DNA from 3 places in the Mesorhizobium loti R88b genome. Region 2 is predicted to be linked to each of the others. Evidence: riboswitches for the same ligand, from Rfam matches in the RefSeq annotation. Region 2 holds a riboswitch; each other region holds the start of a gene.
The links. Region 2 has a riboswitch for thiamine pyrophosphate ahead of EB235_RS16935 (YkoF family thiamine/hydroxymethylpyrimidine-binding protein). Riboswitches for the same ligand answer to the same signal wherever they lie in the genome.
Positions count from the first base shown of each region.

Region 1: it holds a riboswitch for thiamine pyrophosphate, as region 2 does, so the genes downstream of both, thiC (phosphomethylpyrimidine synthase ThiC) here and EB235_RS16935 (YkoF family thiamine/hydroxymethylpyrimidine-binding protein) in region 2, are expected to answer to the same signal.
Region 3: it holds a riboswitch for thiamine pyrophosphate, as region 2 does, so the genes downstream of both, thiB (thiamine ABC transporter substrate binding subunit) here and EB235_RS16935 (YkoF family thiamine/hydroxymethylpyrimidine-binding protein) in region 2, are expected to answer to the same signal.

Region 1 covers NZ_CP033367.1:7,010,557-7,020,748, reverse strand. The annotation lists gene thiC (phosphomethylpyrimidine synthase ThiC) at 1-1,093, opposite strand, end outside; TPP riboswitch at 1,198-1,314, opposite strand; gene queE (7-carboxy-7-deazaguanine synthase QueE) at 1,595-2,332, opposite strand; gene queD (6-carboxytetrahydropterin synthase QueD) at 2,329-2,685, opposite strand; gene queC (7-cyano-7-deazaguanine synthase QueC) at 2,685-3,383, opposite strand; gene EB235_RS33810 (Fic family protein) at 3,944-4,357, opposite strand; gene EB235_RS33805 (phosphomannomutase) at 4,865-6,298, shown strand; gene EB235_RS33800 (mannose-1-phosphate guanylyltransferase/mannose-6-phosphate isomerase) at 6,298-7,713, shown strand; gene EB235_RS33790 (XRE family transcriptional regulator) at 8,733-8,993, opposite strand; gene EB235_RS33785 (cytochrome-c peroxidase) at 9,781-10,192, shown strand, end outside.
Region 2 covers NZ_CP033367.1:3,447,992-3,458,183, forward strand. The annotation lists gene EB235_RS16900 (T6SS immunity protein Tdi1 domain-containing protein) at 1-173, shown strand, start outside; gene EB235_RS16905 (hypothetical protein) at 739-1,056, shown strand; gene EB235_RS16910 (GNAT family N-acetyltransferase) at 1,302-1,700, shown strand; gene EB235_RS16915 (hypothetical protein) at 1,882-2,589, opposite strand; gene EB235_RS16920 (glycosyltransferase family 39 protein) at 2,799-4,334, shown strand; gene msrA (peptide-methionine (S)-S-oxide reductase MsrA) at 4,525-5,043, shown strand; gene EB235_RS16930 (hypothetical protein) at 5,144-5,470, opposite strand; TPP riboswitch at 5,666-5,779, shown strand; gene EB235_RS16935 (YkoF family thiamine/hydroxymethylpyrimidine-binding protein) at 5,770-6,378, shown strand; gene EB235_RS16940 (ABC transporter permease) at 6,418-7,233, shown strand; gene EB235_RS16945 (ABC transporter ATP-binding protein) at 7,230-7,982, shown strand; gene EB235_RS16950 (ABC transporter substrate-binding protein) at 7,975-8,991, shown strand; gene EB235_RS16955 (methyltransferase family protein) at 9,112-9,939, shown strand.
Region 3 covers NZ_CP033367.1:1,537,122-1,547,313, forward strand. The annotation lists gene EB235_RS07465 (ABC-F family ATP-binding cassette domain-containing protein) at 1-713, opposite strand, end outside; gene EB235_RS07470 (thiamine diphosphokinase) at 715-1,374, opposite strand; TPP riboswitch at 1,463-1,577, shown strand; gene thiB (thiamine ABC transporter substrate binding subunit) at 1,621-2,619, shown strand; gene thiP (thiamine/thiamine pyrophosphate ABC transporter permease) at 2,627-4,252, shown strand; gene thiQ (thiamine ABC transporter ATP-binding protein) at 4,245-5,021, shown strand; gene EB235_RS07490 (M48 family metalloprotease) at 5,282-6,751, shown strand; gene EB235_RS07495 (RNA polymerase factor sigma-32) at 6,802-7,659, opposite strand; gene EB235_RS07500 (amino acid ABC transporter substrate-binding protein) at 7,984-8,757, shown strand; gene EB235_RS07505 (amino acid ABC transporter permease) at 8,995-9,675, shown strand; gene EB235_RS07510 (amino acid ABC transporter ATP-binding protein) at 9,672-10,192, shown strand, end outside.

The DNA.
Region 1 (10,192 bases), 3.6 Mb from region 2:
GCGAGAAGGACACGTCATAGGCGCGGCAGATGTCGCAGATTTCCGCGAAGTGCTCGTAGAGAAAGCTTTCCCGGTGATGCTGCAGGCACCATTTGGCCATGATCGAACCGCCGCGCGAGACGATGCCCGTGACCCGGTCGACAGTCAGCGGGATGTAGTGCAGCCGCATGCCGGCGTGGATGGTGAAATAGTCGACGCCCTGCTCGGCCTGCTCGATCAGTGTGTCGCGGTAGACCTCCCAGGTAAGGTCCTCGGCAATGCCGTTGACCTTTTCGAGCGCCTGATAGAGCGGCACCGTGCCGATCGGCACCGGCGCATTGCGTACGATCCATTCACGGATGTTGTGGATGTTGCGGCCGGTCGACAGGTCCATCACCGTGTCGGCGCCCCAGCGGATCGCCCAGACCATCTTTTCGACCTCTTCGGCCATCGAGGAGGTGACGGCGGAATTGCCTATATTGGCGTTGATCTTCACCAGGAAATTGCGGCCGATGATCATCGGCTCGCTTTCGGGATGATTGATGTTGGCGGGAATGATCGCACGCCCGCGCGCAACCTCATCGCGCACGAATTCCGGCGTGACGAAGTCTGGGATCGCCGCGCCGAAGGCTTCGCCGTCACGCTCAAGCTTGCCACGCAGCATCTCGCGGCCGAGGTTTTCGCGGATGGCGACGAACTCCATCTCGGGCGTGATGATGCCGGCGCGCGCATAGGCGAGCTGGGTCACCGCCTTGCCCTGCTTGGCCCTGAGTGGCCGGTTGCGAGTGAGAAATTCCGGCGTCAGGCGCTCGCCGGTCGCAAATCCGTTGTCCTCCGGCCGGACATGGCGGCCGTCATAGGCCTCGACATCGCCGCGCGCTGTGATCCATTCGTTACGAAGCCGGGCAAGGCCATTTTCGATGCTGGTTTCGACAATCGGGTCGGTATAGGGGCCGGACGGATCGTAGACGATGACGGGCGGTTCGCCGGCCGTCGGATGGACGGAGATTTCGCGCATCGGCACCTTGATGTGCGGATGGAGGACGCCGGACTTGTGAATCTTCCGTGAGGCGGGCAGCGGTCCCGTCGACACGGCTGGGGTGAGGGCATTCATCTTGAGGCTCCTTTGCTCATGCATTGGAGACCCAGTTCTGTGCCGGAAGGATGAAAAGACGCTTTTGTCGACCTGTTCAAAACAGGTCTTCGGGCGTGAACTCCCGCAAAGCGCTTGCACCGTCCCTACGCCAGTATGAACTGGATCAGGTTCAACGGGTCACTGCGCCGCGAAAGCCAGCAGTATCTCAGCCCCTTGCCGGGACTCCCCTGGTGAATGCGTCGAATTGAATGGGCCGGCGCTATTTTGTCAAGCGCATTCGTCCCGCAGCGGTGATCGACGACCAAACAAACCCAGCGGAAAAGCATGCTAGTATCGAGAGCAAGTGACGCCCCAGAGCAGCGGTGAAGCGCCCCCAATAAGGCGAGCCCTCATGCGGATTCGGTGCCTTTTCCAGCACGGTATTTTCGGGGCTTTCCGGAACGACGCTGCTGCCGCCCAGTTGGGTGAGATTGCTATAGATGTCTGTCTTGCTCGTCGTCGGCAATCCTTCCCCTTCGGCTAGACGCCCCGTCTGTTTCCCCAGAGCAGAACATGAAGCTGCGGCAGTACACGCGCCTCGAACCACCTGTCACGAGTCACCTTTTCAACCAGCCATTCCATGCGCCTCATCACACCGGCCATGTCGATGAACGCGTCTTCGTCGCCGGGACGCGGCGGCGTGTGATTGCCGGGCTGCAGATAGACGGGTAATTGCGGGTAGCGCGCCGCGGCGTCTTTGGCATAGGCATAGTCATCATCGTCGAAGACAACGAGCTTGAGCGCCATCTGCGGCTTATCCTGCGCCGCCTCTAAGCAGGCGTCGAACGCGGCCCAATCTGTCGTCATTTCGCTTGAGGGCGGCTTAGGGCTTAGTACCAGCACGTCGAGATCCGCGAACCATTGCTTAGACACCGAGCCTTGGGTTTCCAATGCAAAACGGTAGCCCTCACCATGCCCGCGGTCGATCAACTGGCTAAGCGGCTGGATGGCCGGATTGCCGCCCGACAGCGATACCATCACGGGCTGACCGCCGGAAAGCGCAATGACCTTTTGCCAAACCGCGTCGGGAGACATCATCTCCCAATCATGGCGGAAGCGACGGTCCACCGCATGCAGGCTGTCGCACCAGGAACAGCGATAATCGCACCCGCCGGTTCTTACGAACACCGTCGGCAAGCCGATCAGCACGCCTTCGCCCTGAATGGTCGGCCCAAAAATCTCGCTCACCCGGATTCCGGGATGCAACGCGCAAGTCATGGTCGGTATTCCGCCCAGGTTTTCGGCGTCTCGCTCACCCGCACGGCGGAGGTTTCGGGTAGCCGCACCTTGCACCAGTCGTAGAAGTGCCTGGCCAGGTATTCCGCTGTGGCATGGTCATGCCCAAGCACGTCGTTAAGATGCCGATGGTCGAAGGTCCCATCGATGTAGTGCTTGAACGCCGCCAGATCTTGGTAGTCGCGCACAAAGCCGTGTTCGTCCAGTTCGCCACCTGAAAGCTCCACTACGACGATGTAGTTGTGGCCGTGCAGACGTGCGCACTGATGACCTGGTGGCAAGGAGGTGAGCTGATGCGAGGCCGAGAAGTGGAACTCTTTGGTAATGTGGAACATTACGCGCTCCTTGTCTGGATAGCGTGGAGCCAGAAGTCTGCGTCCCCATAATCTGTCGGGTCGGTGATGCCGGCCAGATCGAATGCTTCGCGCCGTTCGACGCATGTCCCGCAGCGACCGCAATGACGTGCACCGCCCTTGTAGCAGGACCACGTCGCCTCGAACGGCGTGGCGTACTTTGCCCCCTCGCTGACGATGTCGGCCTTCGACATATTCACATACGGAGCGTACAGGCGGATATCGGCGTAGCCTGCGAGCGCATGGTTCTGCATCGTCTGAAAGGCGTCGATAAAAGCGGGCCGGCAATCGGGATAGATGAAATGATCTCCGCCGTGGACGGCAGTGGCCACCGCATCGGCCTTCTGCGCGGCGGCAACCCCGAAGGCGATGGCCAGCATGATGGCGTTCCTATTCGGCACCACCGTGATCCTCATGGAGTCTTCGGCATAGTGCCCGTCGGGCACGTCCACATTATCAGTCAGCGCCGAGCCGCTCAGGTTCCGGCCAACATCGCGGATATCGACGATCTGGTGCGGAACACCCAGCCGCTTGGCGCAGATAGCGGCAAAGCCGAGTTCCTTTTTGTGCCTCTGGCCGTAATCGAACGAAAGCAGGCCAATGAGTTTCTGCTCGGTCGCCACCTTGTGAGCGAGCGAAACAGAGTCCAATCCGCCGGAGCAGATGACGAGGGCATTCATGGTTTGAGTCCTTGTTTTGACCGGGTAAGGCTGCGACCGGAGATTTCTCTGCGTTCCCACTACTCCACGGAGCCGGTTTTGTGAATGGGGTGGACGCGATTGAGCCCACGTACCTTGTTGTCAGCGTCCCCAAGATGACTTTGCACGCGACTTGTCGCGTATCTTCGACCGCTGGGGGGCTGACGCCGGCACTGCGTATATAGGCGTATAGACGATGCAGAAATCACTGCCGTGGCGCAGCAGCATTCCCGACACACCTTCGGCTTGTCCGGTTTGCCCCAGAACATGACGTCCCGAGTTTCGGCGACAACGCAAGGGTCGACCGGCAGTCCAGTGAAAGGCTTCTGCCTCGTGGTTTGCCGTTTTCTGGTCTGCGCATAGATCGCCTCGAGCCGCCGCGCCTCGTCATTGGTGGGAATTCCTTTCCGAGGGCGCGGCTCGAGAGGGGCCACCATTCTGGTTGGAGACGGAAGAGCAGATCGATCAGCCGCTCGGGCATGTCGATAAAGGCATTCACCTATTGCCGGAATTGATCGTAGCGCTGCAGAAAAGCTGTTTCGTCAAAGGTACCGTTCGATCGTCCGCCGAACGCAGGCATAAAGAAATTCGGCGTGCGGGGTTGCATCGAAGTATCGGTAGAAATCCCCGGTGTCATTCAGCACGTTGAATTGCGGCGTCGGTTCCCATTCGACCAATGGCAGAAGGCGCTTCGAATTGCTCTCCAGCACGCGCCTGTACTCGTCGATCTGGTCCAGGATCGCGGCCGATACGGGACACCACTCCCGGCGATTGAAGCGGTGCATGGCAAGGACGTGGTGGATCAGGTAGCGGTGAATGCGGCCGTTTCCATCCTCGAACGGATGGATGTAGACAAAGCCGAAGGCGAAGATTGCGGCGGCGACGACTGCATCAAGGTTTTGCGCTGGGCCTTGATCGAACGCAATTCCAGAAACAACTTTCTGAAGGCGTCGCAAGCCAAGACATTGTCGGCGCTGATCGTCGCCCCAACTGATCCAAGCATCGGTTCCTGCTTGGGCCCAGCGCCCTAGGCGACGCCATGGTCGGCGAGCGCTCTGGCTGACCTTAATCCATTACCCAAGAATCACAGGGTCCATTGCGCTGATCGAGACGGCTTTCTAGCCCTATCCATGCCATGGATGCGTTCCATCCAAACAACCAAGTTTACGGACCTGTCATGATGATGCATAGCGAAATACCGGCAGGCACCGATCGATCACTCCACTTCCTTGATCATTAGATGAGCGCGCCAAAAGATTCCATTAGAAGGAGAACTGTGGATGCCCCTGTGCCAGTGGATGCCCTGCTGTTCGGCGGAACTCTGAGGGGTCCTTACGCCACACCGTGTTGTAGAGACCGCATACCTGAACAGCAGGTGCCTGAGAACGATGGCGCTTGCAGTAGAAAGTACTAGCCCGTTGCAACATTACCCCACCCTGCCTGTCCACTAGCAAAGCGAAATCATGAAATTCGGGTCAAGCGGCGTTCGAGGTTTGGCTTCGGAATTGGTCGGCAAGGCCAGCGGACTTTATACCGAAGCTTTCGCTTGGCGTTTGATTTCCAGCCGGGTTCAGCCGAATAGTTCAGTCTTCATAGGCCGCGACCTACGTGACAGCAGTCAGGCGATAGCCAACAATTGCATGGCGGCGTTGGCCGCAAATGGTTTCCAGCCGATCGATTGCGGCACCATACCCACGCCTGCCCTGGCACTATATGCATGCAAACACGGCGCGGCGGCTCTTATGGTCACCGGGTCGCACATTCCAGCCGATCGCAATGGCATCAAATTTTATGGCCCGAATGGTGAAATCAGCAAGGCGGATGAGGCCGCGATTACGCGCTTTGTAGCCGAAAGATCAATTGCGTATTGCTTACCAACGGCTTGTTTGGGAACGACGTGGCCTATGCACCGTGAAGAAGCGATCGCCTCTTATCGAGAGCGCGCCCATGACATGCTGGAGCCGGGCTCACTTTCCGGCATGAGACTTGGTGTCTATCAGCACAGTTCGGTCGCGGCGGAACTGTTGGTACAGGTTCTTCGATCGCTCGGTGCCAGCGTGGTCGCCGTCGGGAAAACCGGGACCTTCGTACCTGTCGATACCGAAGCCGTGGACGCAGCAACAATCGCAAAATTGAAGAAGTGGGTCCGCGAATTCGGTCTCGATGCCATCGTGTCGACCGATGCGGACGCTGATCGGCCACTCATCGCTGATGAAAATGGCGATCTTCTTCGCGGCGACCTGGTTGGGCTTGCAACGGCTCTTTTCCTGAAGGCAGACACGATCGTGACGCCAGTGACCTCCAATTCGGGAATTTCGAAGGCCTTTGGTTTCGCGGTCCAGAGGACGAAAGTCGGGTCTCCATTTGTCATTGAAGCAATGGAAGCATTACACGGCGCCGGCGGCGTCATCGTCGGCTTTGAGGCCAATGGTGGTGTTCTGCTGGGCTCGGATTGTGTGGTGAATGGGAAGACATTGACTGCACTGCCGACGCGGGACTCATTCCTCCCGATTTTGGCCGTGCTCAGTACCATGGCGTCGACAAAAAAGAAGCTGTCGCGACTGCGCGGGCTTTGGAATCTTCCTGTGTGCGTCAGTGACCGGCTTCAGAACTTCCCCGCGGAAAGTTCGCGCAGATTGATGGATCATCTCGCAAGCCGGAACGCACTGCAGCACTTTCTTGCCTCGTTCGGGACCGTCGCCGAAATTGACAAAACCGATGGCCTCAGGGCGCGGATGCTTTCAGGTGAGATCATACATCTGCGGCCTTCCGGCAATGCCCCGGAACTGCGCTGCTACTCGGAAGCTTCGACCGAGAGCAGGGCCATGGCGATCGTCGCCTCGACGCTGCAAGGGGCACATGCGTTCGCGCTTACAGACGAGATAGAGGACCTTTGATGAAAGTGGTTCCGGTCATCATCAGCGGTGGAGCTGGTTCGCGGCTCTGGCCCGCCTCAAGGCAATCGCACCCCAAACCTTTCCTCAAGGTGGCGGATGGACTTTCGCTCATCCAGCACACCGTGTTGCGCGCCGCTTCGATGCAGCATGTCGTGGAGCTTGTTACCGTGACGTCCACGGGGCACCTCTTCCTTACGAAAGACGTTTTCGACGAGCTGGATTCCGTTGTTTTGCCACGCACCTTTCTGCTTGAGCCTGAGGGTCGGGATACCGCCGCCGCCGTCGCTGCGGCAACCGTCCATGCCAAGGCAACACAGGGTCCCGATGCTGTTCTGTGTGTTTTTCCCGCCGACCATATGATTGGTGATCTGCCCGCATTTCAAACCGCCATGAACCGGGCAATCGAACAGGCGCAGCAGGGGCGTATTGCAACCTTGGGCATAACCCCGGATAGGCCAGACACCGCATTCGGCTACATCGAGGCCGACGGTGAGAAAGTTGTCCGGTTCGTCGAGAAACCGAACGCCGAGACTGCCAAATCTTATGTCGCGTCCAAACGTTTCTTCTGGAACGCCGGCATCTTCTGCTTCAAGGCGCAGGTCATGCTCGACGAAATGGCTGCGCATTGCCCGCAGGTGATCGATGCCGTTCTCGATAGCTATGATAACGCTCGCGTCAGCCACGGCGAACATGTTGCCAGCGTCGAACTCTCATCTGAGCACTTCGCCATGGCGCCGCGTATTTCACTCGACCATGCGGTGATGGAAAAAACCCACAATCTCGCTGTCGTTCCCTGCGAAATGGGGTGGAATGACATTGGATCTTGGAACGCAATGGCCGAACTGGTCGCCGCTGACGGGAGCGGCAACAGGATTCGCGGCGATGTCCATGTGGTCGACACCGTGGGCAGTTACATAAGCTCGGACAAACGCGTCATCGGCACCGTCGGCATCAGCGACCTGGTGATCGTGGATTCCCCCGATGCATTGCTTGTTGCATCCCGCGATCGCGTCCAGGACGTCAAGAAACTCTTCGAGGGCCTCAAGGCTGCGGGACATGAAGCGCACTTGCTTCACAGTACCGTGCACCGGCCCTGGGGCACCTACACGGTTCTGGAGGAAAGCGAGCGCTTCAAAATCAAGCGCATCGAGGTGAAGCCGGGCGGACGCTTGAGCCTGCAGATGCACCATCACCGCTCCGAGCACTGGGTCGTGGTCAGCGGCACTGCGAAAATAGTCAACGGCGACCAGGAGCTACTCCTGACCACCAATCAATCCACCTATATCCCTTGCGGCCACAAACACCGGCTCGAAAACCCCGGCAATATCGGACTGGTGATGATCGAGGTCCAAAGCGGCGAGTATCTCGGCGAAGATGACATCGTGCGGCTTGAGGACGTATACGGTCGAACCTGACAGTTCAACGTCACATGCCCTACGGTGGCTGGCAGACCGAACCTGCGTCGGCATGTGGGCTGTCAGGCGACCGGCGGCTAGGCAAGGCGAGGCAAACCAGAACAGGTTTTATGAGTATGGCTAGTGAGCGATGTCGCAACGACAGGCTGGCCGAATTGTTGAGACGGCAGTTTTCCGGCGAGATTGTCAGACGACACTTGCGCATCCGATGTAACGGCATGCGCTGCTACAGCCGCTCGAGTTGCGGAAGGTATCGGCAATATCAGTCGATCAGGTGCGCGATAAGGTTCGTTGCCATGTACGGCAGGCGCGACATGAGCGGCCTGGCACTCTGACGGGGTAGGCCAGCATGCGCCGGGCCTGACTGGCGGGGCTCGGAAGAGAAACGCGGCACCGGCTGACGAAGATAATACGCTCCTGCGCGCCGGTGACGGACCGGGGCCATTAGGCGTAGGCGCATCGCTATCGCCATGCCACGTGGACAATCCTATTCGGGCTGGGCAGATGGACGGTAATTCCAGCTTTCGACGGCGTTGACTTCGTCGATGCAGACCGGCCCCGATGCACCGCAGTCCTCGCATTTCATCACAACGCGCGCCTCGTCCGTCTCATATGGCCTAACCTCGCAGCTTGTGCAGAACGGGCAAGGGATCGCTTTCATCGTGACGAACCTTCCTGATGGCCTCGGGTGGTTTCGCCGAAATCTTTCGTCTAAGCGCTCGACTTCGCAAGCGCTGATCGTTGTGCCGTAGTTCGGCGCCACCATCGGGTAGGAATATTTTGTCCACATGCCCTCGTACGATCAACCGGCTAGCCGGTTCTCTCTATCCACAGATCTGGCCTCTCGTGCGGGCCAAGATTACATCCGTGTCGCCCAGCATGAGGCCGATCTTCCGCAGAGCGAATCGATTCCGTAGAAATAAGAATTCTGCCACCGCCCCGCCGCCGTAAGGGTATTGATATACCCTTGGGATTTTGATCCGACCTGGCAGGCGGCGGGTAATCTTCAGAGGCCGACGTCAGGCAGCGTTCGGGATACCCCAGATTTCATCGAAGATACTCTCAGCCAAGCCAAGCGCCCGAGCGATCCGATCGCGATAGCCCTTGTCGAAACAATGGCCAGATTCGATCAGCCCGACCTCCTCGACTGTCAGACCGCTGGTCACGGCAACGTCCTCGGTCGAATAGCCAAGATGTTCCCGACATGCCTGAATTACGGGTTTTCCGTTTGAGATTGCGGTAAGCACTGCCTCGGGCAGCGCGAAAGGCGTTGCGGTCATTTTGCCTCCAAATGCAGAGAACGGCCATTCGATAACTCGAAACAAGCGGCGGCCGATGTTGAAATAGGATGCCGAAACAGCCCGAGCCGGCGGCATCCAAAAATGCGATCACTCTCGAACGTGTGAGAGGCGCTACGCTAATATGGCGGCCGCCGCCGTTTAGATCAAGAACCTTGGCTCGCTTTACGAGGATTGCTCCAGTGGCCACAATTCGACGACACAGTGCAGCGCCGTCATCACGCTCACATCGATGATTGCGCGGCCGCTTTAACGCGCCGTCGGCTTGCGGCGCGATTGAGGAGCCGCGATCTGGCGGTCGGGCACTAGGCGCACCAGCTCGCGGACCAGCGTCAAAGTATCTGCGGGGACTGTCTAGCGATGCTTGCCGGCGGCGTTCATCTTGAGCTTTAATACCGTGTGGTCCCCTCCCGCCCATGCAGGAGGCCGGGTGCCCATCGGACAAGACGCTGAGGGACCAACATCTCTCTGTTTCAGCCCGACTGCTGGCTGTCAGATCCGCGACACCGGAGTAGAGCTGCGCTTTGCTGCGAATTCCCTCAACCTATTGAATGATGACCAGAAAATCCCCCGGAGGTTCCTTCTGCTCAGTTGGCACGACTTTTGATGCTTCTCGAGAGGCGACAGGAGATACCGACTGGCGTTCATCGTGGGTGATATCGCGCAATGCAACGAAGGAAGACAATATGTCAGGTCCGCGTCAGAATCGGTTTTATGCAAAGAGGATTGCCGCCTTTAGCGCAAGGCGTTCACGAACCGCATATCAACAATGGCTTCCGTGCAAAACGCAGGGAGATCACTTGTGAAAATCCTATTCACTACGGTGGCTGTCGCGTTGCCGGCCATCGCTTTTGCTGCGCAAACGATCCCCGTATACCTCAGAGAAACAGCACGGGCCACCTTCAAGCCTCTACCATCCATCACGCCGACAGTCGCCAACAACCCGATCACACCGGAGAAGATAGCCCTGGGCAAGGCAATGTTCTTCGATCCACGCGTCTCGGCGTCAGGCGTCTTGTCGTGCAATTCGTGCCACAACTTGGCCACCGGGGGCGACGACAATCATGAAAGCTCGATCGGCCATGGTTGGCAGAAGGGACCGCGCAACGCGCCGACGGTACTGAACGCTGTCTTCAACATAGCGCAGTTCTGGGATGGTCGTGCTGAAGACCTGAAGGTTC
Region 2 (10,192 bases):
CAGGTGGCGGCGAGCCTGCCTATGATCAATGCGTCGGCTACAAAATACCGCTTTTCCTGAACGGGAAAGATGAATTCGAGAACTTGGAATTGTCGGACCTGGAGGTCTATTGGCACATCATGGGCCAGCTTGTAGCCAAGGCAAAAGGCTTGCCCCCCCGGAACTCCTGTTAACCTTTGAGGTTGACTGGCGTATTTCCTTCAAGGATTGTCGTGTCCGAGGGATTACCGGCGGAAATACGAAGCTATGGGCAAGGAATCTCGAAATCGCTCACGATAACGACGTAACACTGTCTCCACAGAAATTTTCCGAGATGTTCGTCGACGAAAATTTCGGAATTTGAGTGCTGTTTTATGGCCGACGTGGTTGGCCAAGTTGGCCGGCGCGCCCGTCCCGTCAGGCCATCGCCACCCCGCAACAGACCAGACACTCCAAGCCTCGCTTTCGCGGGGCTTTTTTCATGGAGCCCGCCCCCCGTGAGTGCCGTGCGGGGCGGACATCAAGGTGATCCAGTAGAGTTGCCGCGTCCGCTGCGCCTGTCCACGGCCGCGGTCGATGCGCTGTCGGACGCCGAGGTCAAGGCGCTGCTGGCGCATAACCGCAAGGGCGAAAAACTGTGCGGGTGGAAGCCATGACGGTCGTGGCACTTCCGCTGGACTCGGCCATGCTGCTCGCCGGGCTGGTCATTTTCGGCGCCGGATCGGTCTTTGGTTTCCTGATTGCAAGGACGATGAAGTGATGCACGACCTCTTCGATCTGCTCGGCATCAAGGGACCGGTCGTCGTCGCCGGCCTTGCCGGCGGTGTCCTGCGCGCCCTGTCGCGGCACCGCTACAAGCTGCGCGAAATGGTGGCGTCACCGATCTGCGGCGCGCTCGCCGCCGCTTATCTGACGCTGCCCGTGGTCCAGTATTCCCGCGCCACCGGCCTGCCGCTGGCCAATGACGACACGACAACGCTGGCGGCGGCCTTTCTCATCGGCGTCTGCGCCATGTGGATATCGGATATTCTGTTCGAGGTGATCGTGCGCAAGTTCAGGCCAGCCCCGGAGGACTAGTTCGAGACCTTGAACTGTCGGGAAACTGCATGTGACAGCTCGATCGAGTTAAAGCCCGCCTCGGCTCACGCCGGGGCGGGCTTTTTTGCGTTTGTGGCTCCTGATCGGCCGCTGCTATATCCGGTGCAAGGCTGCCGCACTCGCGGTGGCGTTGATCCAGTCCGGGCTTATGAATGCTTATTGAACGATACGACGGAAACCGGGAGGCTTTGCGGCCGCTGTTTGTCCTGGCCGACGATTCCCCCATGCAGATCTCCAGATATATCGACCAGGGCGAGGTGCTCGTCGCGCGCGATGGCGGGAGGATCGTCGGCCATGTGCAGATCATCGAGACAGACGAGGGCGATGTCTACGAGCTCAAGAGCCTTGCGGTCCGTCCGGCAAGGCAGAGCGAGGGGTTGGGGCGTGCCCTTGTCGCGGCGGCAATCACCCGCTGCCGCGAGCGCAACGGCCGGCGCCTGATAGTTTCCACGGCAACCGCCGATATCGGCAATCTGCGGTTTTACCAGCGGCAGGGCTTTCGGATGTGCCGCATCGTGCAGGATGCTTTCGGGCCATCGACCGGTTACCCCGAAGGCTTGGCTGTGAACGGCATTCCGCTGCGCGACCAGGTGGTCTTCGAACGCGACCTCGGCGCGGACTGAGGAATCTTCCGCCCGCGCTCCAGTCGCAGACAACCCAATAGCCCGCTCCGGTTCGCCGCACGGGCTATTTTGCGTTTTGACCCTAAAGCGCGCTGCGTCTGAAGGGATTCCTGCGGCGCGCTTTAGGTCTTTGTTTTCATGCATGTCGCCCAAAACCGGGGCCACTTTTGGGCGACATGCACTAAGCCAGGATGTTGACGGCGCGGGCAGCGACCAGCGCGATCGTCAGCAGCGAGATCATCGCTTCCGCCATCATCAGCAGCTTGGCGCGCTGGGAGAGCGGCAAGGTGTCGGTCGGCGAAAACGCCGTCGCATTGGTGAAGGCGAGGAAGAAATAGTCGACGAAACCGGGCAGCCAGTGGCTAAGCTCGCGGTCATTCAACGTCATCTGTGCAAACAGGAAATCGGCCTGCGCCAGCTTGACGAGGCCACAGGTCGGCGGCCCGCCCCGGTCGGTGCTCCAGAACCACAAGGCGAAGACGATAACGTTGGTGACCCAGATGTTGAGGGCATCAATCAGCAGTGTCGTGCCGCTGTTGCCGGCATGGCCCTCCAGCAACGCTCGCACCAGCAAGACCAGCGAACCGCAATTCATGACGCTGATGATCGCGGTCATGGTCAAGGCCGTCCGGCGGATCATGACGCGAAACTGGCCGATCGCATGCCATTCGTGATCCTCGACCGCCTTTCTGGTGGCGGCCTGTGTCCAGGCGGTCGCCACCGATAGGGGCAACAGCAGCGCGGCCTCGAGCGCCGGGGCCAGCCAGCGCGGCCCGAAGGAGAGGTTGTTGATGACGAGAAGCTGCAGGCAGATGATGACGAGGACGGCCGCACGCGCCATCCAGAAGTCGAGCGCGCGGTAGTGAATGACGGCGTGCTGGTGACGCATGATGGATCCAGAGACTTGGGGGACAGGGGGTGACACAGGCTGTCTGCCTGAGCATGGCAGGAAGCGGCGAATGTCGTGCTCAATCTTGGCCCCGCAATGGCGGTGCAAGTATACATTTTCGTAAGCTTTGATATCGGCACTATTCGGAAAACCGGACGATGTGGTTTAAGCGCCGCATGGCCGGAATAGATGACTCCATGGATGGTTGGATGCCGGCAGGACTGCCTGCTTCCGGTGTTGACTCGCCATCGGCCTGGGCTGTCCTGCTTCGTCATCCCTTGTATTTGCTGGCGCTTTTGTGCCTTGCACAGATTTTTTGCTGGACGCTGGTGCCGGCGCTGGTCGATCCGGCACCGCCCGGCGATGTCGTGGAAGGCTTCATGTGGGGCCGCGAATGGGTGCTTTTGACCTACAAGCATCCGCAGCTCCCCGGCTGGCTGCTCGAGATCAGCCATCTCCTGACGGGGTCGTTTCGCTGGCCGCAATATCTGCTCGCCCAGTTGACGATCTCCTCAACTTTCATCCTGGTCTATCTGCTGGCCCGCGACATGCTCGGGCAAAATCGCGCGCTGGCCGCCGTGCTGTTGATGCCGTCGGTCTATTTTTTTGGCTGGCCCACCCCGCAATTCAATCATGATTATGCGCAGATGCCGTTCTGGGCGGCCATCTGCTGGCTGTTGTGGCGCGCCGGCCGTGGGAGCGGGCCTGGTTGGTGGCTGGCGCTCGGGCTGGTGTCGGGCGTCGGGCTCTATGCCAAGTTCTCCACCGGCTTGCTGCTTGTGTTCGGCGCTCTCTGGCTGCTGTCCGACGCGCGAGCGCGCAGCCGGCTCGCGACGCCGTGGCCATGGCTAGGCCTTGTCGTTTTTCTCGCCGTCGCCGCGCCGCTGGCCATCGCGCTCTACCGCCTCGACTTCCTGCCGCTGACTTATTTCGCCGACCGCGATGCATGGGTCACCGAGCACCGTGCGCGCCTTTATTATATCGGTGTCCAACTGGCCGGGCTCTCCGGCTTTCTCCTGGTGTTGGCAATATCAGGGCTGCTGCGACGTTCGCCGGCCCCTGAAAGGCCTGTCGAGCGCGGCACGCTCGTCTACCTCCTGTGGATGGGAATTGGGCCGGCGGTGCTCGTCATGGCGGCCTCGTTGATCACCGGCACCGGCGAGGCCTGGGGCGCGCCGATGTACAATCTTGTCGGTGTCGTGGTGCTGGCCGTGGTTGGCCACCGGCTCGGTGCCTCCGAAATGCGCAAGCTGGCAATCTGCGCCTTCATCTGCATCGTCACCATGTCAGGCGCCTATGCGGCCATCCGCTGGACGGACTGCAATCTGCGAGGGCGCATGGACGCCGTCTGCTGGCCGGCGCAGCCGATCTCGGACGAGGCCGAAGCGGTCTGGCACGCGGCGGCGCCCGGCCGGCTCGACATCGTCGGCGGCGATACCAATCTCGCCATGCTGGCCGGCCTCGATGCCTATGACAAGCCGTCGATCTTCACCGACCTCAACATGCGGTTCGCACCCTGGATAACGAGGCAGCGGCTGCTTGATCACGGCATGCTTATGGTCTGGTCGGGGCGCGGCGTGCCGCCGCGGCTGCGGGCATGGCTGGGCAACGTTCCGGTCAAGACCGTTCTTTTCAACTGGTCGCGCGAAGCGCCGCCTGTGCCAATCAGTTTTGCCGCCATTCCACCTGGTGTGCGCAACCTGCCGGCTGCGATAGACAGCGGGACCCGGGATCCGGGCAGCTGAAGTCAGCGCACGGTTCAATCCCGTCTCGCGTCATGATCGTTCCTTCCCGCATGATCGCCGGGCCGCCGCGTTTCGGGGCGACTGGACGAAACAGGCGACAATGCCCATTTATGGAAAGATCCAATTTTGTTTGCGAATTCCGGACGGGAAACCGATACACAGCTGGAATTGCTTTGTGAGGAGACGTGACATGGCGACTTCGACCGAACGCGCAGTGCTTGCCGGTGGCTGTTTCTGGGGCATGCAGGATCTGATACGGCGCTATCCCGGCGTCATCTCCACCCGCGTCGGCTATAGCGGGGGTGATGTGCCCAACGCCACCTACCGCAACCACGGCAGTCATGCCGAAGCCATCGAGATCAATTTCGATCCGGCGGTGATCAGCTTTCGCACGCTGCTGGAGCGCTTTTTCCAGATCCACGATCCGACGACGCGCAACCGCCAGGGCAACGATGTCGGGATGAGCTACCGCTCGGCAATCTACTACACCAGCGACGAGCAAAAGCGCGTTGCCGAAGACACCATCGCCGATGTCGATGCCTCCGGCCTATGGCCCGGCAAGGTCGTCACCGAAGTCGCGGCGGCCGGCCCCTTCTGGGAGGCCGAGCCAGAGCACCAGGACTATCTGGAGAAATATCCCAACGGCTACACCTGCCATTTCGTCAGGCCGGGCTGGAAGTTGCCGGTTCGCGAGAAGGCGGTGTCGTAACATCTAAACTGATCGCAGGGCTGTGACCTGGCACAGCTGTCCTGTTAACAAAAAGCCGCGGAGCAAATGCTCCGCGGCTTTTTTGCGCTTGGCACCAAGCTTACTTGCCGCAGTTGTTGTCATTCACGGTTGGCGCCGTCGCATTGCCGTTGGCATCGGACTGCGCGCCCTGCGGGTTGGTCGGACAATTCTTGTCCGCATTGGAATTCATGTCACCAGGCGCAGTGTTCGTGCTGTTGGTCGCCGACGAGTCAACGTTGTTGGGGTCGACTGTGTTGGGCGAAGCAGGGGTGGCCGGGTCTACCGTCACGGACTTGCCGCTCCCGCCGCTGCTTCCATCAGTGCCGTTCGCGCCTGTGCTTTGCGCCATGGCGGACGTGGCAAGAGCAACGGTGAAAGCCGAAGCTGCGAGGATTTTCATGAACATGGTCTGTCTCCATTTCTGTGAATTCGTCGCTTCGCGACTGGTGAGACAACCTCTCGGGTCGATGAAGGTTCCCGATAAAATTCGACGTCCTGAGGCGGTGCCCGGTTCGCGTCCAACGTCAGACCTGGCGCAATGCTTTTGGCATAGAGGCTTGAAAAAAATGCTTTCCCGATCGACCGAATGGTGCTTTAACGCGCCCATCCACAGGGGTGCTCCGTACGGTCGGGGCTGAGACGGGGGCGGCAAGCCCACAGACCCTAGAAGCTGATCTGGGTAATACCAGCGGAGCGAGGCGGGCGATGTTTTCAGGCGCACAGATTTCCCTATATCCCATGGCCGACGATTTCGTCGGCGTCATCCTTGGCGCGCTCGGTGCGCTCGATCCCTGGCGGGACAGGCTCAGGATCGAGACCGACGACATCTCGACCTTGCTGGTCGGCCCGCCCGAAGTGTTGTTCCCGGCTTTGCGCGACCTGTTCGTGGCGGCGGCGCGCAGCGGCAAGCATTGCGTGCTGTCGGCAACCATTTCGCGCGGCTGCCCGGGCGAGCCGGACGATCCGATCTGCCGCACCGATACGCTTGGCGGGCCTGTCGGGCCGCTTGGCCCGCGCAAGGAAGCCGCCATCACCGCCGTGCGCAATGCTGCTGCCACCGGCCAGCCGGCCGCGGCGCAGTTCTCGCTTTATGTGATGGGCACCGGCGACCACATGGACGAGATCTATGGCTGCATCGATTTCCTGAAGCAGTCCGGCGTCTACGATCGCTCCAAGAATTTTTGCACCAAACTGCGCGGCGATACGGGCGCGATCTTTTCGGCGCTGAATGAGGCCTTCTGCCGCTTCGGGCCGGGGGCCGGCCACGTAACCCTCGACGTCACGGTCTCGGCCAATAGCCCGTCGGCTGTCTAGCCGGCCGCGCTTGCGCGCGACCCGTCAAAGGTTATCCCCGTGGTCTCATCATCAGTCGCGTTGCGCCCGCTCGCGGGTTCCCTTGCCAAGGCAATACCCGCTGTCCTCTCGGTTGGATTGCTCCTTGTGGCGTGGGAACTCTACGCGACCTATTCCGGCATCAAGCCGACGATCCTGCCGGCGCCGTCACGCGTCTTCCAACAGGCGATGCTCAATCGTGAGGCGCTGATTGACAACGCCATTCCCACCATCGGCGCCACGCTGATCGGCTTTGCCTGTTCGTTGAGCGCCGCCTTCGTTCTATCGATGCTGGTCGATTTTTTCCGGCCGTTGCGGCGCGCGCTGTTTCCGGTCTTCATCGTCAGCCAGACCTTGCCGCTGGTGGCGATCGCGCCACTGGTGGTGCTGTGGTTCGGCTTCGGGCTGATGCCGAAGATACTGCTGGTGGCGCTGGTTACCTTCTTTCCGATGCTGGTAGCTCTGGTGCAGGGTTACGATGCGACGGAGGCCGAGATCGGCCAGATGCTGCGCGCCATGGGGGCAGGGCGTTGGCGCGTCTTCATGCTGGCGCGGCTGCCTTCGGCGCTGCCCTATTTCTTCGCCGGCCTGCGGATCTCCATCACCTATGCCGTGGTCGGCGCGATCTTCGCCGAATATGCGGGCGCGGCCAAAGGGCTCGGCATCTACATGCTCAACGCCAAGAACAATTTCCGCCCCGATCTGGTGCTGGCCGCCGTCGGTGTCAGTGCCGCGCTCACGCTCACCCTGTTCGGGCTGACCGCGTTTTTGCAGCGCCTCGCCATGCCCTGGGAGCGGGCCGGCCGGCAGCCTACGCGAAAGGGGCCGCGGCGATGAGCCGGCTCGAATTGCGGCATGTGCGCAAGGCGTTTGGCGGGCTCGATGTGCTCGCCGACATTTCGCTCAAAGTCGGTGCCGGCGAGTTCGTCTCGATCCTTGGGCCTTCGGGCGCCGGCAAGTCGACGCTGTTCCAGCTTCTGACGGGTGCGGAGCACGGCGGGGGCGAGATGCTCTTCGACGGTGCGCCGCTCGACGACCATGGCAGGCATTTCGCCTTCATGCCGCAGCGCGATGCGCTGATGCCGTGGCGGCGCATCCTCGACAACGCGACGCTCGGGCTCGAGGTGCAAGGCGTCAGGCGCAGGGCGGCTCGGGCACGCGTCGCGCCGCTGTTTGCCGAGTTCGGGCTTGCCGGCTTCGAGCGGCATTTCCCGGCGCAGCTTTCGGGCGGCATGCGCCAGCGCGCGGCGCTTTTGCGCACCGTTGTGCAGGAGCGCGACATGCTTTTGCTCGATGAGCCGTTCGGTGCGCTCGACGCACTGACCCGCACCGCCATGCAGCGCTGGCTCGAACAGATGTGGCGGGAGCATCGCTGGACGGCACTGCTGATCACCCATGATGTGCGCGAGGCGGTGTTCCTGTCGGACCGCATCTATGTGCTGTCGGCACGCCCGGCCCGTGTACTGCGTGAAATCCCGGTGCCGCTGCCGCGCCCGCGCGATCCGACGGGCGCCGCCACGCTCGAGGCCGAAATCCTCGACATTTTGCTCAACCCTCAACCATCCAAAGGACATGACCATGACTGACCTGACGCGCCGGCAGGCCTTGCTGCTTACCCTTGCCAGCGGCCTTCCGCTGGTTACCGGATCAAGCCGCTCCTTGGCGGCAACGCAAAAAGTCACCGTCGCTCTCGACTGGACTGTCAACACCAACCACATCGGGCTGTTCGTCGCCCGTGACAAAGGGTTCTATGGCGAGGCCGGCCTCGATGTGGATATCCTGCCCTACAGCGATACCGGTGCCGGCACGCTGGTCGCCAACCGCGTTGCCGATTTCGGCATCAATGGCACCATCAGCCTGTTCACCCAGAAGACCGCCGGGGCCGATTTGAAGGGCGTCTATGCGGTGGTGCAGTCCGAAACCGGCAGGGTGGTGTTCAATGCCGCGCGCAGCGAAATCAAAAGCCCCAGGGATCTTGACGGCCTGACCTATGGCGGTTTCGGCAGTGCCTGGGAAAACGCGCTGATCTCGACCATCATCCGTCACGACGGTGGCAAGGGCAATTTCGAGACCGTGACGCTCGGCACCTCCGCCTACGAGGCGCTGGCCAATGGCTCGGTCGACTTCACGCTCGAGGTCTCGACCTGGGAGGGTGTGGAGGCCGAACTCAAAGGCATCAAGCAGCGCAGCTTCGTCTATGCCGACTATGGCGTGCCCGACGAGCACACGACACTGATCTCGTCGAGCGAAGCGTATCTCCAGGCAAACCCGGAACTGGCGGCGGCCTTCGTCCAGGCAACGCGCCGCGGCTATCAGTTCAGCGTCGATCATCCCGGGGAAGCCGCGGCGCTGCTGATCGCCGCCAACAAGGATGTCCTGACCAATCCGACGTTGATCGAGGCGTCGCTGAGGGCGCTGATCGACGGGCACTATCTGCGCGGCGAAAACGGCGCCATCGGCACATTGGATCCGGCCAAGATGGACGCGATCGGCGACTACCTCTTCAGCGCCGGCATTTTGCGCGATGCTGACGGCAAAGTGCTGACGCAACGCCCGGATTTCGCGAAGTATTTCAGCAATTCAACTCTAGGCTAGGCATGGTGCTTCGACGTCCAGGCAAGCTGCGAGGTCGCTCGCGCCCAGGGCCGCGGCGTTCTTGTGTTAGCCGCTGCCCATTTGTGTTTGACCTTGGTTTCCCCGGTCCGGCTTGCTGTCTTGCAGGCCCGCGCCCGACAATGTCCGAGCATGATCGCATACCCGACGCAGATTCCGATTGGCATCATTCCGATCTTGCCGGTTAACCGCCCGGCAATGCTTGCATGCAATGGTCCTCCCCTGAGGACCACCGGGGTGTTTGCCTTGCTCATGCCAAAAAGTGAAACGCTGTCGCGCTCCGATCAGGTCGCGATATCCGAAGCGCGCAAGCGCGAGATCCTGGTCGATCTTCGCGAAGGTTTCTTTCGCGCCTGTGCCCTGGTGTGCGCGGGGCTGTTTGTCTATCGCGGCGTACACCAGCTGTTAGAGGATCCCACGCGGCTCAATGCAGCGCTGGCGGCGATGTCCGAGATTCTTACCTTCACCTGGCTGCTGTTGTCGCGGCGCCCGGTCACGCGTGACTGGAATCCGCTCACGGTCATCGTCTCCATCACCGCCAGTTTCGGGGTTGTGCTGATCAGCCTGGAACCCGGCACAGCGTTTGTTCCCGTCGATATTGCCGCGCCGCTGCAGATCCTGGCGCTGTTGTTCGTCATCTGGGGCAAGGCTTCTCTGGGCCGCTCCTTTGCTATCCTGCCTGCCAATCGTGGTGTGATGACCGGCGGCGCATACCGGATTGTGCGGCACCCGATCTATGCCGGCTATCTTGCCGGACACGTTCTCTTCCTGCTGTCGGCCTTTTCCTTCCACAATTTCGCGGTCTATGCCGTCATCACCTACATGCAGCTGTATCGTATCATGCGCGAGGAGGCGTTGCTGTCCTCGCTGCCCGAATATCGCGACTATATGAAGCGCGTGCCCTACAGGCTGTTGTACCGGGTTTTCTAAGAACGGCACGGCCGGCAAAAACAGGGGGGCCGTTCCGTGGCTTCGACTGGTTTGGGCAGTTTTCCCATCCAAGCGGTGTGCGGATTGCCGATTGCCAGCGGCATGCATGATATCGACCTGGTCTGACGAGAGCGATCACATAGCGCCCATGGGGACATCTCCAGGCCACCGCTGAGCGGCTTCAGCGCTATCCAGAGCTCACGACAAAGCGCCACAGCCGCAGACTGGCGTGCTCAAAGGCGCAAGAGAGTCA
Region 3 (10,192 bases), 1.9 Mb from region 2:
GTCACGCCATAGCGCAGCCAGTGCTCTTCACGCACGATCTGGCGGCCGAGCTTGTGCTGCTCGCGCTCTTCCTCTTCCAGCACCTGATCGCGCCACTCCTCGAAATGGCCAAAGCCCTTGTCCAGCCGGCGGGTCTGGCCACGGTCGAGCCAGACAGTGGCGCGCGACACGCGCTCGAGGAAGCGGCGGTCGTGCGAGATGACGATCAGTGCCGAAGAGGTGCGGATGAGCTCTTCTTCAAGCCATTCGATGACGGACAAATCAAGATGATTAGTCGGCTCATCAAGCAGCAGAATGTCAGGCTCCGGCGCCATGACACGGGCAAGGGCGGCGCGCCTGGCCTCACCGCCCGACAGATCGTTCGGCCGCTCCTCGCCCGACAGGCCGAGATGCTCCATCAGATAGCTGGCGCGGTAGGGATCGTCGGCGGGCCCGAGCCCGGCCTCGACATAGGCGCGCACGGTGGCGAAACCTTCCATGTCGGGCATCTGCGGCAGATAGCGGACGGTCGCCGAGGGCTGGCGAAACACTTCGCCGTCCTGCGGCTCAATCATACCGGCGGCGATCTTGAGCAGGGTCGACTTGCCAGAGCCGTTGCGGCCGACCAGTGCGATCTTGTCGCCGGCTGAAGCCGACAAGGCAGCACCATCGAGCAGTGGTGTGCCGCCGAAGGTCAACTTTATCCCGTCGAGATTGAGAAGGGGCGGGGCCATGTCAGCTTTCGGGCAAGGGAAAGGGATGAGCGAGTAGCAGGGCGCGACCGTGACCGAGCGCGATTTCGAGGCGACCCCCAGTCTTGTCGAACTTGACCTCGTTGGAGATGGTCAGTGACGAGCCGAAGGCAACCTCGACCTTGCTCAGCGGCCATTTGGCGCCTGTAACGGTCAGGCCGGCAAGTTCGGAAAAGCCGAGGATCGAAAACAACGTGCCGTCGGCATAGTCGAAGCGGGCCTTTCCCACCAGCAGGGGTACAGCTTCCTGGGCGCCGCTGGTCAGCAGCACGTCCGTTCCGGCCTCGCCCAGCCGCAGGGCGAGCGCCAGATGCAGGAAGGCGTGATCGGCACGCTTGCCGCCGAACGCGCCCGCCAGCACCAGTCGGGTGGCGCCGCGTTCAAGTGCCGCGGCGATCGCCAGTTCGCCATCGGTCTTGTCCTTCTCCGCCGGAAAGGTCTGGCGGGGCACGGCGGCGAGAGCGTCCGGCAGATTGGCCGGCACTGAATCGAAATCACCCACCCACAGTTCCGGCACAAGGCCGAGCAGCCGCGCATGGCCAATGCCGGCATCGGCGGCGATGACGCGCGTGCTCTCGACCTGGCGGTCGAGCCGGGGCGTGCGGATGAGATCGCCGCCAAGCAGGATGGTGAATGTGCTCATATCCCGTGGCCCTTACCAGCCCGGCAGCCGAAACGGAAGGCCGGCAAACTGCCACTTGCGTGGTTCGTCGGCCGGGCCTATGTGTCGAAACGCTCTAACGGGGTGCCGGCTGCGATCTTCGCGGACCGGCTGAGAGGCAGTATCGCCAACCCGCTGAACCTGATCCGGTTTGTACCGGCGGAGGGATTAGACGTTTCGGACAGTCCGACGCCTCAATTCCTTTCAATTCGAACGAAGGAGGCGCCGATGCGCACGCTTTTATACTCTCTTGCCTCAGCCATGATCGTGGTGCTGTCCGGGCCGGCCTTGGCCAAGGACAAGCTCACCGTCTACACCTATGAGAGCTTCACCGCCGACTGGGGTCCCGGCCCCGTGGTGAAGAAGGAATTCGAGGCCGAATGCGGCTGCGATGTCGAGTTCGTCTCGGTCGCCGATGGCGTGGCACTGCTTAACCGCGTCAAGCTGGAAGGGGCATCGACGAAGGCCGATATCGTGCTCGGCCTCGACACCAATCTCACCGCCGATGCCAAGGCGTCAGGCCTGTTTGCCCCGCATGGCGCGGTGAGCGATGTCAACGTGCCGGGCGGCTGGAGCGACGATACTTTTGTTCCCTTTGATTACGGCTACTTTGCCGTCGTCTATGACACCGAAAAGCTGAAGACGCCGCCAAAAAGCCTGAAGGAATTGGTCGAAGGCAGCGCCGACGACAAGATCGTCATCCAGGATCCGCGCACTTCGACACCCGGTCTCGGCCTGCTCTTGTGGGTCAAGTCGGTCTATGGCGACAAGGCGCCGGAGGCCTGGGCCAAGCTCAAGACGAAAGTGCTGACCGTAACGCCGGGCTGGAGCGAGGCCTATGGCCTGTTCACCAAGGGCGAGGCGCCGATGGTGCTGTCCTACACCACCTCGCCCGCCTACCACATGGTCGCCGAGAACACGCAACGCTACCAGGCGGCGTCCTTCGAGGAAGGCGAGTATCTGCAGATCGAAGTCGCCGGTATCACCACGACTGGAGCGAAGAACCCGCTGGCGGAAAAGTTCATCGCTTTCATGACCGGACCGAAGTTTCAGGACGCGATCCCCGAGACCAACTGGATGTTCCCGGCCGGCAAGACCGACAAGCCGCTCAACCCGGCCTTCGACAAACTGGTCAAGCCAACCAAGACCTTGCTGTTCAGCCCCGAAGAGGTTGCCGCCAACCGCAAGGCCTGGGTGGATGAATGGCTGGCGGTGATGAGCAAGTAACGACGCAATGGCGCCGGCGAATCCCACAGATCCTCGCATCACCGCCGGCATCATCGCGCTCGCCGCTATCACATTGCTGATCGGCGGCGCGTTTGCCGGGTTGCTTGTCGAAGGCGCCCATGACCTTTCGGGCGCCTGGGCCGCCTTGGATTTCTACCTCCTGCGCGTTGTCCGCTTCACGCTCTGGCAAGCCGCGCTCTCGACCCTCCTTTCAGTCATCCCGGCGCTGTTCGTGGCGCGTGCCCTGTCGCGGCATCCGCGCTTTTTCGGCCGCGCCTTCATCCTGCAGCTTTTCGCCGTGCCGCTGGCGCTGCCGGCGATCGTCGCGGCGCTCGGCATCCTGGCGCTCTACGGCCGCGCCGGCTATTTCGCCGGCCTGTTCAGTGCCATCGGCGGCCAGGGCTGGCCAGGCATTTACGGTCTGTCCGGCATTCTTGTCGCCCATGTCTTCTTCAATTTGCCACTGGCAACACGGCTGTTCCTCGAGGCACTGCAGACCATACAGGCCGACCAATGGCGGTTGGCGAGCCAGCTTGGCATGGGCGCAAGGCCGGCGTTCCGGCTGATCGAATGGCCGACGCTGCGCGCAGCCTTGCCCGGGGTTGCCGGGCTGGTCTTCATGCTTTGCATCACCTCCTTCACCATCGTTCTGACGCTCGGTGGCGGACCGGCCGCGACGACGCTGGAGGTTGGTATCTACCAGGCGCTGCGCTTCGACTTCGATCCCGCGCGGGCGGTGACGTTGACATTGCTGCAGATCGCCTTGACCTTCATCGTGGTGCTGGCGCTGACCCGGCTTGGCGCCAATGTCATTGGCGATGCCAGCCTGCCGGTCGCGCCGCGCCGCTATCTCTCAGTCAACAGAGCCGAGGTGTCGCTCAACGCCGCGCTCATCGTGCTGGCGTTGCTGTTCGTTGTCGGACCGATGGTGGCCACGGTGATCGCCGGTTTGGGCGCCGATCTCGGCCGGTTGGCCGGTGAGGCCACTGTCCGGCAGGCGACGCTGACCAGCGCTGTACTCGCCTTCCTGTCGGCGCTGCTTTCGGTGATGCTGTCGCTGGCTCTCACCATAGCCCGCCGGGCACTGGCGCTGGGCCGCCGCGCCGGCCCAAAGACACTGCTCGAACACGCAACCGATACCGGCGCAGGTTTTGTCTTGGTCGTGCCGCCGATCGTCATCGGCGCCGGCTGGTTCCTGTTGCTCCGCCATGCCGGTGATGTCTTTGCCATCGCCCCGGTCATGGTCGTCACCGTCAATGCGGTGATGGCGATGCCATTCGCGCTGCGCGCCGTCCGTCCCGCCTATGATGCGGCGAGCGAGCGTCACGAGCGGCTTTGTGCGCAGCTCGGCATTTCCGGCTGGGCAAGGTTGCGGCTGGTCGATTGGCCATCCTTGCGGCGGCCGCTCGCCACCGCTTTCGCCTTCGCCATGGCGCTGTCACTGGGCGACCTCGGCGTCATCGCGCTGTTCGGCAGTGATTCCGTGCAGACCTTGCCCTACCTTCTGCTTTCGCGCATGGGCAGCTACCGCACCGAGGACGCCGCTGGCCTGGCGCTGTTGCTTGGCCTGGTCTGCCTTGCACTGGTGCTGGCAGCGGACTGGCTAGGAAGGGAAAAGGTCTGCAATGTCTGACGGGACGAAGGACAGGAAGGGTGTTCCGGTGCGGCTGGACAAGGTCTCGTTCAGCTATGGCGAGGCGCCGCTCACCTTCGATGTCGCCTTCGCCGCGGCGGAAATCACCGCCGTCATGGGGCCGAGCGGCTCGGGGAAGTCGACGCTGCTCAATCTGGTCGCCGGCTTCGAGACACCTCAGTCCGGCCGTGTGCTGATCGGCGGGGCCAATGTCGTCGCCGCGCCGCCGGCCGTGCGCCCGGTGTCGATGGTGTTCCAGGAAAACAACCTTTTCGCCCATCTTTCCGTCGAGCAGAATGTCGGGCTCGGCCGCTCGCCATCGCTGCGGCTGACCGAGGCCGACCGCGCTGATATCACCGGGGCGCTGGCGCGCACCGGCCTTGCCGGCAAGGAAAAACGCCTGCCGCGCGAACTCTCCGGCGGCGAACGGCAGCGTGTGGCGCTCGCACGTGTGCTGGTGCGCGATCGGCCGGTGCTGTTGCTCGACGAACCCTTTGCGTCGCTCGGACCCGCCTTGCGCGACGATATGCTCGACCTGGTTGCCGGCTTGCATGCAGAACGCGGCATGACGGTGCTGTTCGTGACGCACCAGCCGGAGGATGCCCGCCGCATCGGCCAGAATGTGGTGTTTCTGGACAATGGTAGCGTCGCGGCCAAAGGCACTGCGGACGATTTTTTTTACGGGGCTGGTCCGGAGGCGTTCCGGCGCTATGTTGGCACAAACATCCACACGGCTGGATCACGAGATATTGCCCGGAAGCGGACATAATTTACGCCCAAACCGGTTCGAGGCGATATGGCGCTTGCTTGCCATGACTGGAGTAGTGTGGCTAGGTCCGCTCAATACCGGTCCTGCGCAGGCCGTGATTTGCCTACAGCATCCGCCGTCCGCCCCAAGCGACGTGCGACGGATGCTGTAGCTGTTTGAAGTGGCGCGTGACACTCTTCGAAGATCGCAAGGGATTTTCGTCGTCATGCGCCAGGACCTGAAAGGAAGCCGTTCTGGCGATCGGCGCTGACAAAGTACGAATGAACCCGCTGGCGCGCTTTCTCGCCCTGGCCGGCTTTGCTGTGGCCCTGGCCAGTTGCCAGATGTTCACGCCGCCGGATGTGCAGGAATCCGGCTTTCAGCCATCCGACAAGCCGATCACGGTCGACAATGTCGGCGCCAACAGCAAGCTCGCCGAGATGGCCAAGGCGCAGCACCCGCGCATCCTGGCGACCTATGGCGGCGAGTATTCCGATCCCAAGCTCGAGCGCATGGTCGCCAAGGTCGTCGGCAATCTGACCGTGGTGTCGGCCAACCCGACCCAGACCTATCGCATCACCATCCTCAATTCGCCCAACGTCAACGCCTTCGCGCTGCCGGGCGGCTACCTCTACATCACGCGCGGCCTGTTGGCGCTGGCCAATGATTCGTCCGAACTCGCCGCCGTCATCGCGCATGAGATGGGCCACGTCACCGCCAATCACGGCTTGCAACGGCAGCAGCTCGAAGCCGAGGAAGGCCTGGCGACCAAGGTGGTCTCGGACGTGCTGGGCGACAGCCCGACCGCCAAGGCGGCTCTGATCCGCGGCAAGCTCAGGCTGGCGCAGTTCTCGCGCAACCAGGAGCTGGAGGCCGATGCCATCGGCATCAAGTCGATCGGTGAGGCCGGCTACGATCCCTATGCCGCCGGCCGCTTCCTGCAGTCGATGTCGGCCTATACCGATTTCCGCTCGATATCAGGTGCCACCGACGCCAGCCTCGACTTCCTGGCGACGCACCCCAACACGCCGCAGCGTATCGATCTGGCGCAGCGCCACGCCCGCCAGTTCGGCGCGCCCGGCTTTGGCACGCGTGACCGCGATTCCTTCCTGGCCGGCATAGACGGCCTGCTTTATGGCGACACGCCGGAAGAAGGCTATGTGCGCGGCGAGACCTTCCTGCATCCGGGGCTCGGTGTGTCGTTCACGGTCCCGGACGGTTTCATCATCGACAATTCGGCGGCAGCGGTGACGGCGACCGGGCCGGGCGACATCGCGATCCGCTTCGACGGCGTTTCGATCGACAAGAACCGGGCGCTGACCGACTATATCAGAAGCGGCTGGGTTGCCGGTCTCGTCGACAGCACTGTCAAGCAGGAAACGATCAACGGCAATGAGGCGGCGACGGCCCATGCCGGTGCCGAAGGCTGGCAGTTCGACATCGCGGTGATCCGCGCCGGCGGCCAGGTCTACCGGCTGTTGACCGCCGCACCTTCGGCCAGCACCTCGCTGGATACGGTGGCGCGCTCGGTCAGCGGGTCGTTCCGTATCCTCAGCCCTGAAGAAAAGGCGGCCTTGAAGCCGCTGCATATCCGCGTGCTCACCGTGCAGCCGGGCCAGACCATGGGCTCGCTCTCCGCGCAGATGGTCGGCGTCGATCGCAAGCTCGACCTGTTCCGGGTGCTCAACGCGCTTTCGCCAGGGGCCGCGGTTTCGGCCGGCGACAAGGTCAAGATCGTCACCGACAAGTAGTCCGCGTCCACGCGGCGCCCTTTAACGCACCGTGGACACAACCTGCCTGCCTACGCAGCCATGAATTCCGGGTTCTGAGCCACCAGCGCGACCTTGAGCTTTTCCATGGCGCGGGCCTCGATCTGGCGTACGCGTTCCTTGGAGATGCCCAGTGTCTCGCCGAGGGATTCGAGCGTCGCGCCCTCGTCGTTCAGCCGGCGCTCCTCGATGATCCTGAGTTCTCGTGCGTTGAGCGCTTGAAGCGCCTCTTTCAGCCAGAGCGAGCGGCGCGCGACATCGATCTTGTCGCCGACGATCTCATCGGGCAGCGGGTCGTCCGAGACCAGGAAGTCCATCCGCTCGGTTGCACCCGTATCATCGGCAAGCGGCGCGTTCAGCGACGAGTCCGGCGCCGACAGCCGTGAATCCATCATCGCCACATCAGCCTCGGAGACGCCAAGCGCTACCGACACTTCGCGGTAGAGGGTCGTGTTGGAGAGCGGCTCCGCACCGTTCGCCAGCCGGGCACGCAGGCGCCTGAGATTGAAGAACAGCGCCTTTTGCGCCGAACTGGTGCCGCCGCGCACGATCGACCAGTTGCGCAAGATATAATCCTGCATCGAGGCGCGAATCCACCACGTCGCATAGGTCGAGAACCGCACCTCGCGCTCGGGCTCGAAGCGGGCGGCAGCTTCGAGCAGGCCGACATGGCCTTCCTGGATCAGATCGCCGAGCGGCAGACCGTAATGGCGGAATTTGGTGGCCATGGAAATGACCAGCCGCATATGGGCGACGGTGATGCAGTGCAACGCGTTCTGGTCTTTGTCTTCTTTCCAGAGCAGGGCCAGGCGATGTTCCTCGTCGCGTTCAAGGTAGGGAGCTTTCATTGCCGCGCGGACCATGATCCGTCCTGCCGTGTCTTGCATCATGAGGCGCTCCCTGGGGCGATATGACTGACGTTACGAACTCGGCAGGGCACCGGTTGAAATCGCGGCGTCGCGCCCTAGAACAGCCAAAACGTACGGTGTGCGGGAATGGTTCCCTGGCTGTTGCCAGGCGGATCATCTTGCTTGAACGATGTGCGCACGGGCCAGTAACGACTTCGAATGTCGCCAAGAAACGGCGTTTCGAGAATCTGATTTCAGAAACACGATGTTTTTGAAATCAAGTTCCTTATTTTTTCCGGTTGCATCTGCCATTTTCCAGCCCTCACAACATGCCGGGTAACCGGCCAAGGACGGGATCACAGAAAAATGAAATGGCTCAAGTCACTTATCGTCGCCGGAACGCTGCAGGCCCTGGCGATCACCGCTGGTCACGCCGGCGCCAATCTCGATCAGATCAAGCAGGCGGGCGTGCTTAAGGTCGGCACCGAGGGCACCTATGCGCCGTTCACCTATCATGATGCCTCCGGCGCTCTGGTCGGCTTCGACGTCGAGATCGCCAAGGCGATCGCCGACAAGCTCGGCGTCAAGGCCGAGTTCCTCGAAGGCAAGTGGGACGGGCTGATCGCCGGTCTCGACGTCAGCCGCTATGACGCCGTCATCAATGAAGTCGGCATCACCGACGCCCGCAAGGCCAAGTATGATTTCTCCGATCCCTACATCGCCTCCAAGGCAGTGCTGATCGTGCGCGGCGACAACACCGACATCAAGACCTTCGCCGATCTCAAGGGCAAGAAGTCGGCGCAGTCGCTGACCTCGAACTTCGGCAAGCTGGCCGAGACGAACGGCGCCGAACTCGTGGGCACCGACGGCTTCGACCAATCGATCCAGCTGCTTTTGACCGGCCGCGCCGACGCCACCATCAATGACAGCCTGTCCTTCCTCGACTTCAAGAAGCACAAGCCCGACGCCAATGTGAAGATCGCCGCGCAAGAGGAAAACGCCGACTATTCCGGCGTCATCGTGCGCAAGGGCGATCCGGAACTGGTCGCTGCCATCAACAAGGCGCTGGCCGACATCAAGGCCGACGGCACCTACAAGAAGATCGCAGACACCTATTTCGGCCAGGACGTTTCGAAGTAATTTCCGGGGCCGGTCGACGGCCGGTCTTATGCAACATGCCCAGCGGCGAGCCGTCTTTGACGGCCCGCCGCTTTTGTCGTGATATGGCGCATTAGCGCTTCGATGAAGCTGCCTTGACCAGAGCAGTTCACCGTTTCACGGAAACGGCGTACTGCTCCAACTCTTTGTTTTTACGCAATTCCGGACGGAAAACCGTTAACACTTTCCCTGGAATTGCTTCAGTCTGGAGGGTCCTTCGTGCCGCACTGGCTGCAACTGATGCTGGAGTCGCTGCCTTCGCTGCTCTGGGCCGCTCTCATCTTCACCGTGCCGTTGACGCTGCTGTCCTTCGTCCTCGGCTTGACGGTCGGTCTGGGCGCAGCACTTGGCCGCTTGTTCGGACCGAAGCCGGTGGTCGCGCTGGTGCGCTTCTATGTCTGGATCTTCCGCGGCACGCCGCTTTTGGTGCAACTGTTCCTGATCTTCTACGGCCTGCCGTCGGCCGGCATCCTGCTCGACGCCTTCACGGCGGCACTGATCGGCTTCACGCTCAACATCGGCGCTTACACGTCGGAAATCATCCGTGCCGCCATCGGCTCGGTGCCGAAAGGCCAGTGGGAAGCTGCCTATTCGATCGGCATGACCTGGAGCCAGGCGATGCGGCGCACCATCCTGCCGCAGGCCGGCCGTGTCGCGGTGCCGCCTCTCTCCAACACCTTCATCTCGCTGGTCAAGGACACCTCGCTGGCGGCTGCCATCACCGTGCCGGAGATGTTCCAGGCAGCGCAGCGCATCGTCGCCACCACCTATGAGCCGCTGATCCTCTATGTCGAGGCGGCGATCCTCTATCTGGCGCTGAGCTCGGTGCTGTCGGCCTTGCAGACCCGGCTGGAAACCCGGCTCAACCGCTATGGCGGCTTCCTGGAGGCACGCTCATGATCGGCCTCAGCAACATCGAAAAGCGCTTCGGCGACAATCTCGTGCTGAAGGGCGTGACGGTTGCCATCGCTGAAGGCAGCGTCACGGCACTTGTCGGCCCTTCGGGCGGCGGCAAGAGCACGCTGCTGCGCTGCATCAACCTGCTGGAGATCCCGACCTCAGGCACGGTGCGCATCGGCGAGGAGACGCTCGAATTCCATCCCGGCGGCAAGGTCTCGGCTCGGGACATCCAGCGCCTGCGCCTGCAGACCGGCATGGTGTTCCAGAATTTTCAGCTGTTCCCGCACCGCACCGCGATCGAGAATGTCATGGAAGGGCTTGTGACGGTGCTGAAATGGCCGACGGAGAAGGCGCGCGAGCGGGCGCTCGCTCTGCTGGAAAAGGTCGGCATGGCGCACAAGGCCGATGCCTGGCCGGCGACGCTGTCAGGCGGCCAGCAGCAGCGCGTGGCGATCGCGCGGGCGCTGGCGCCATCACCAAAAGTGCTGCTCTGCGACGAGCCGACTTCGGCGCTCGA